3 regions of the Pseudomonas sp. DF5 genome follow, and region 2 is predicted to be linked to each of the others. Evidence: predicted binding sites of a transcription regulator. Region 2 holds the regulator's gene; each other region holds the start of a gene.
What was found. The regulator FliA, encoded in region 2, starts transcription of late flagellar genes. The targets are predictions, from matches to a motif close to CTAAAGTTTNNNNNNNNNNNGCCGNTAA.

Region 1 (2,264 bases), on a different contig from region 2:
ATTCATCACGAAACGGCACGGCGCTTGCTTTTTAACTCTTATGAACACAGAACCGACATTTTTCCGACACCTGAAATCAACCTGCCGCAGATTACTCTGCGCGATGTCGGCTGCTTGCCTGTTCAACGCTGGCAGCCCTGCCCTTGCTGATACGGTTACCTTGCCTGACATGCTTATCGGCGTCACCCAGGGCTTTCTTGAATTCACCGTAGAGGACTATCTGGCCACCAGTCAAACGCAAGGTCGCTACGAAATCCAGGTCAACCAGCTCGATCCGCGCTTGCGCATGCCTATGTGCGACAAGGAATTGACAGCCACCCTCGAGAGCCCGGCGAGGCCTCTGGGACGGGTCACGGTCAAGGTTCGCTGCGATGGCGCCTCGCCCTGGACCGTCTTCGTGCCCGCCCAGGTAAAGCTGTTTCGCGACATCGTGACGACCACTCGTCCGCTCAAGCGCACGGGGATTATCGAACCTCAGGACGTAACCCTGCGCGAGCGCGATATCAGCCTGATAAACCAAGGCTTTCTGACTTCCGTCGATCAGGCGATCGGGCAAAAACTTACCCGACCAATGGTCGCCGATCAGATCATCACCCTGGTGCACCTCGAACAGGCGGAAGTGGTCCGCAAGGGCGACCAGGTGGTGATTACCGCCCGCAGTGGTACGCTCAGTGTGCGCATGCCCGGTGAAGCGCTGTCCAACGGCGGCCTGAGCGAACAGATTCGCGTGAAGAACCTTAACTCCCAGCGGGTCATCAAGGCGCAAGTCACCGCGCCCGGCCAGGTGGAAGTGGCCATGTAAGGGCTCTGTGTTTGTGAAGTGATGGCGCACCGCCTGGCGGTTGCCTAAACTGTGCCGCATGCAGGGCATGCGCTGGCGCATGCAAGCTCATTGATAAATGGGCCTAAAGTTTTTCGGGGAATCGCCGAAAACATGGCAAGCGTCCAAATATCCAGAGGTTTTTTGTCATGGTCATCGATTTCAGTCGTTTAAACAGCTCCTCGTCACTTACGGGCAGTACGCGTACCAGCACCGCTAAGGAAACCGCCGAAGCCGGCCAATCCGCGCAGCTGAATACCCCGGCCGAACAGGCCAGTACCACCAAAAGCGGGGAATCGGTACACCTCAGCAATGAGGCTCAACAGTTGCAGAAGGTCACTGACAAGCTGCGCGATCAGCCTGCCGTCGACAACGCCCGCGTGGCCGAGTTGAAAGCAGCGATTGCCGATGGCAGCTATAAAGTCGACAGCAACCGTGTAGCCAGCAAACTGCTCAATTTCGAAGCCCAGCGCTAGGCCACGGCCCGCGCCAGGCTTTTGGACGCTTAAAACCCAAGGCCAGCCATGCACGACACTCATTTACTGCAACTGATCATCGACGACTTTGCCCCGGCGCAACAATTGCTGGAGCTGCTGCAAACCGAGTCCCTCGCCTTGCACGGTCGCGACATGCCACTGCTCGAAGAAATTCTGGCGCATAAACAGGCATTGATCATTCTGCTCGAACAGCATGGCCGCAAGCGCAGTGAAATCCTCGCCAGCCTCAACCTGCCGACCAATCGCCAAGGCCTGGAGCAACTCGCCAGCCAGTCGAGCATTGGCGAACGGTTGCTGGGACAGAGCGATGTGCTGACCGACCTTCTGGCCCAGTGCCAGGCCGCCAATGCCAATAATGGCCAGTCGATTCTGGTGCAGCAGGCCGCCACGGCCAACCAGCTGAAAATCCTCACCGGCGGCGAGCCGCCAGCGCTCTACGATGCCCGCGGATCAACCTCCAAGCTCGCCAAGCCACGCCCGCTCAGTCAGGCCTGAGCCTTTCAATGAGCACGCCCTATCAAGACGCGAAACATGCTGGCAGAATGCTGGCTAGTAGTCATATTTGTCTGGAGATTGATGCCCCGTGTTCAATGCCTTAAGCGCGGAAGATGCTCCGCAGCCACCCAAGGTGCTCACCACGCCCCTGGAAATCTCCGGCAACCTGCGTCAGCTGCAAGACAGCCATGACCCGCTGATCATCACATTCCATGAGCGCAGCCAGCGCTTCCAGAGTTACTTGGTGGATGTTGATCGTGACAGCAACATGATCGCCCTGGACGAAATGATCCCGCGCGACGGTGAACGCTTTCTGCTGGCCGGCGAACCGTTCAAGGTTGAAGGCTTCCACGACGGTGTACGCATCGCCTGGGAAAGCAATGGCCCGCTGACCATCGACGAGTCCGGCGATGGCCGCTGCTACCGTGGCACGCTGCCCGATGAGGTGGTTT
Region 2 (2,264 bases):
TCGATGGTCTGCCATGCATTGTTCAGTCGCTGAACGCGCAGCCAGTAATGTGGCCTCCGTCTATGCAAGACAAGGTAAAGAAATAACATGGGCAGCATGCATCCCGTACAGGTGATCGCGGTGACCGGCGGCAAAGGTGGCGTCGGGAAGACTAACGTGTCAGTGAACTTGTCCCTGGCTCTAGCTGAACTCGGCCGGCGCGTCATGCTGCTGGATGCCGATCTGGGGCTGGCGAACGTCGACGTTCTGTTGGGACTGACACCCAAACGCACGCTGGCCGACGTGATCGAAGGCCGCTGTGAGCTGCGCGACGTGCTGTTGCAAGGGCCCGGTGGTATCCGCATCGTTCCGGCCGCCTCCGGCACCCAGAGCATGGTTCATCTGAGCCCGGCCCAGCATGCCGGCCTGATCCAGGCATTCAGCGACATCGGCGACAACCTCGACGTATTGGTGATCGACACCGCTGCGGGCATTGGTGACTCGGTAGTCAGCTTCGTGCGCGCTGCGCAGGAAGTCTTGCTGGTGGTGTGCGACGAGCCGACCTCGATCACCGACGCCTACGCGCTGATCAAACTGCTTAACCGCGACTACGGCATGAACCGCTTCCGCGTCCTGGCCAACATGGCGCAGAGCCCGCAGGAAGGCCGCAACCTGTTCGCCAAGTTGACCAAGGTCACAGATCGCTTCCTCGACGTCGCCTTACAATACGTCGGTGCGGTGCCTTACGACGAAAGCGTGCGCAAGGCCGTGCAGAAGCAACGCGCGGTGTATGAAGCCTTTCCGCGTTCCAAGTGCGCCTTGGCGTTCAAGGCCATTGCGCAGAAAGTCGATACCTGGCCACTGCCGGCCAACCCGCGTGGGCACCTGGAATTTTTCGTCGAGCGCCTCGTGCAACAAACGGCAGGACCCGTGCTATGACAGCCAGCGGTTACAACCTCTACAAGAAATCGGCACGTGACGCGCAGTACGAGCTGATCGAGCGTTACGCGCCACTGGTCAAACGCATTGCCTACCACTTGCTGGCGCGTCTGCCGGCCAGTGTCCAGGTCGAAGACCTGATCCAGGCCGGGATGATCGGCCTGCTTGAAGTATCAACCAAATATGACGCCAGCAAAGGCGCGAGTTTCGAGACGTACGCGGGCATTCGAATCCGCGGCGCGATGCTCGATGAAGTGCGCAAGGGGGACTGGGCGCCACGTTCGGTCCACCGCAATACCCGCATGGTCAGCGACGCGATTCGCTCGATTGAAGCTAAAACCGGCCGTGACGCTAAAGATCACGAAGTTGCGGCCGAACTCCAATTGAGTCTCGACGATTATTACGGGATTTTGAACGACACCCTGGGCAGCCGGTTATTCAGTTTCGACGATCTGTTGCAGGACGGCGAACACGAAGGGCTGCATGAGGATGGCGCGAGTGCTCATCTCGAGCCGTCACGCGATCTGGAAGATGAACGCTTCCAGGCGGCGCTGGCGGACGCGATTGCCAATTTGCCGGAGCGTGAGCGACTGGTGTTGGCGCTGTACTACGACGAAGAGTTGAATCTCAAGGAAATCGGTGAGGTCCTGGGGGTCAGTGAATCTCGGGTCAGCCAGTTACACAGCCAGTGCGCGGCCCGTTTGCGGGGGCGTTTGGGGGAGTGGCGAGCGCGCTGAAGGCAGTGTGGGGACACTGCGAATGGAGCTGGTGGGGTGTTGAACCGTACCGGTCTCGATCTGTTGTGCTCCAGACAGTCATTGAGTGCTTTGCCGGATTGATTGAAATGGCGCGTCCAGGTGCTGGGCGCGTTTAAGACTGCTTGGAGGTCGAATTGGACAAGAACATGAAAATCCTCATCGTTGATGACTTCTCAACGATGCGGCGGATCATAAAAAACCTGTTGCGTGACCTTGGGTTCACCAACACGGTCGAGGCTGACGATGGCACCACTGCCATTCCGGTTCTCAACAGCGGAAGCATCGACTTTCTGGTAACGGACTGGAACATGCCTGGCATGACCGGTATCGATCTGCTGCGTCACGTGCGCGCCGATGAAAAGCTCAAGCATCTGCCAGTGCTGATGGTGACTGCCGAAGCCAAGCGCGAGCAAATCATCGAAGCGGCCCAGGCCGGTGTTAACGGCTATGTGGTCAAACCCTTCACAGCCCAGGCGTTGAAAGAAAAAATCGAGAAGATTTTCGAACGCATCGGCTGATGTACTGCGCACGGGGGAGCTATGGAGCATAACGAATCTTCACAGGGCGATTTCGAGTCGACCCTGAAAA
Region 3 (2,264 bases), on a different contig from region 2:
ACGCCAGCTGTCGGCGCGGGCCTTGTACTTGTCGCCCCAGTACAGGAAAAACGCCAGCACGCTGACGACGCCATAGGCGGCCAGGGGAATCACCGACAGCCCGCGCAGCCACAGCGACACCGAGCCAAACAACGGCACTGCGCACAGCGCAACGAACACCAGCAATTTCAACCGCAGGTTTTGAATCGCTCCCCCGGACTTGCGCCCGGGGTTGTTGCGTGCGGCGGCGTCGCTCATGGCTTGGCCGCGGTCCAGTCGACCCAACCGAACTGCCAGGTCGCCAGGATCACCAGGCCGAACACGATGCGGTACCAGGCGAACGCCGCGTAGCTGTGGCTGGCGATGAACTTGAGCAGGCCCCGGACAGCGATCATTGCAAAGATAAACGCAGTGACAAAGCCGATGGCGAACACCGGGAAATCAGCCGGTACAAACAGGTGGCGGTATTTATAGCCCGAGTACACTGCCGCGCCGACCATGGTTGGCATGGCGAGGAAAAACGAAAACTCAGTGGCCGTCTTGCGCGACAACCCGAACAGCAAACCGCCGATGATCGTCGAACCGGAACGCGAGGTTCCCGGGATCATCGCCAGGCACTGGGCGAAACCGACTTTCAGGGCTTCTTTCCAGGTGATGTCATCGACGCTTTCGGCATGCACGACATGCTGCCGGCGCTCAGCCCACAACATGATGATCCCGCCCACGACCAATGCGCTGGCCACGGTGATCGGGTTGAACAGGTACTTGTGGATCAGGTCGGCAAAAATCACCCCCAATACCACCGCCGGCAGGAAGGCGATCAACAGGTTCGCGGTAAAACGTCGAGCGCTGGGTTGCGTCGGCAAACCGATGATCACGTCGAGGATCTTGCGACGGAACTCCCAGACCACCGCCAGGATCGCGCCGAGCTGAATGATGATGTTGAAGGCCATCGCTCGTTCACCGCCGAAATTGAGCAAGTCCGCCACAATGATCTGGTGCCCGGTACTGGAGATGGGCAAGAACTCGGTCAGCCCTTCTATAACGCCTAAAATCAATGCCTGAAAGGCTGTCCAAAGATCCATCGTTCCCCCAAGAAGCCATGCCCCCAGGCATGCCCCGTTAATAATTTGTAGAGCGTTATTCGCGATCAGCGTGCGCTGAAACCCCGCGCGCACAAGATCCACACAAAACCGTAAAAATTCCGTGAAAAATCGACTTGGACTCAGGTTTTTCCGCGCGGGGCCGAAATCCTATCAGACAAGCCTCATTTGCGCTGCCGTGTAATAGGACCTGAGTCGTATAGGCTCCGATCGGCACAGTGTGGTTGGATGCTGGCGATCGTTTATGACAAGAACAAGAAAACGGAGTAACAGCGTTATGAACAGCTTGCGCAGTGTGTCGATCAGCCGACGCTTGTGGCTTATCTTGATCGTGGCCGTGGTGATGCTGTTGACGTTGGGCGTACTGATGCTCAAGCAGATTCACGACGACCTTTATCACGCCAAAGCCCAGAAGACCCAGCATGTGGTGCAGACCGCCAGCGGTATCCTGACTTACTACCACGACCTGGAGACCGCCGGCACCCTCACCCGCGCCGCCGCGCAACAGCAGGCGCTGACCGCCGTGCGTGGTTTGCGCTACGACCAGAATGACTATTTCTGGATCAACGATCTGACGCCCGTGATGGTCATGCATCCGACCAACCCGAAACTCGAAGGCCAGAACCTCTCGACGATCCGCGACCCGGACGGTTTTGCGCTGTTCAACGAAATGGTCGCCATCGCCAAGGCGAAAGGCGCCGGCATGGTCGACTATCGCTGGCCGAAACCGGGCGCCAGTGCACCGGTGGAAAAAACCTCCTACGTCAAACTGTTTGAGCCCTGGGGGTGGGTGATCGGCTCCGGCGTGTACATCGATGACATGCAGGCCGAGTTTAATGCGCAGGTCTGGAAGGCGTCTTTCGTCGGTCTGGTGATTGCCCTGATCATGGCACTGCTGGTGATCATGATTGCTCGCAGCATCGTGCGCCCATTGCAGGAAACCGTGGATGCCATGGCCAATATCGCCAGTGGTGAAAGCGACCTGACCCGCAGCCTCGATACCCACGGCCAGGACGAAGTCACGCAACTGGCCCGGCACTTCAACGCCTTTACCGCCAAGCTGCGCATGGTGATCAGTCAGTTGCAAGTATCCGCCGGCGCGCTGGGACAGTCTTCCAATGAACTGGGCAACGACGCTGCGCAAGCCCAGCAACGCAGCCAGCAGCAGTCCCAGCAAATGGA

Region 1: flgM (flagellar biosynthesis anti-sigma factor FlgM) is a predicted target of FliA. The motif match lies at 906-933, and genes of this name have one in related genera.
Region 3: AC30D7_RS03930 (methyl-accepting chemotaxis protein) is a predicted target of FliA. The motif match lies at 1,204-1,231, and genes of this name have one in related genera.

Annotation. Positions count from the first base shown of each region.
Region 1 covers NZ_JBYVYM010000025.1:13,204-15,467, reverse strand. The annotation lists gene flgA (flagellar basal body P-ring formation chaperone FlgA) at 41-802, shown strand; gene flgM (flagellar biosynthesis anti-sigma factor FlgM) at 970-1,296, shown strand; gene AC30D7_RS21370 (flagella synthesis protein FlgN) at 1,345-1,812, shown strand; gene AC30D7_RS21365 (flagellar brake protein) at 1,901-2,264, shown strand, end outside.
Region 2 covers NZ_JBYVYM010000016.1:46,817-49,080, forward strand. The annotation lists gene fleN (flagellar synthesis regulator FleN) at 88-918, shown strand; gene fliA (RNA polymerase sigma factor FliA) at 915-1,655, shown strand; gene AC30D7_RS16265 (chemotaxis response regulator CheY) at 1,823-2,194, shown strand; gene AC30D7_RS16270 (protein phosphatase CheZ) at 2,216-2,264, shown strand, end outside.
Region 3 covers NZ_JBYVYM010000003.1:112,556-114,819, reverse strand. The annotation lists gene AC30D7_RS03940 (DUF1294 domain-containing protein) at 1-237, opposite strand, end outside; gene AC30D7_RS03935 (undecaprenyl-diphosphate phosphatase) at 234-1,064, opposite strand; gene AC30D7_RS03930 (methyl-accepting chemotaxis protein) at 1,360-2,264, shown strand, end outside.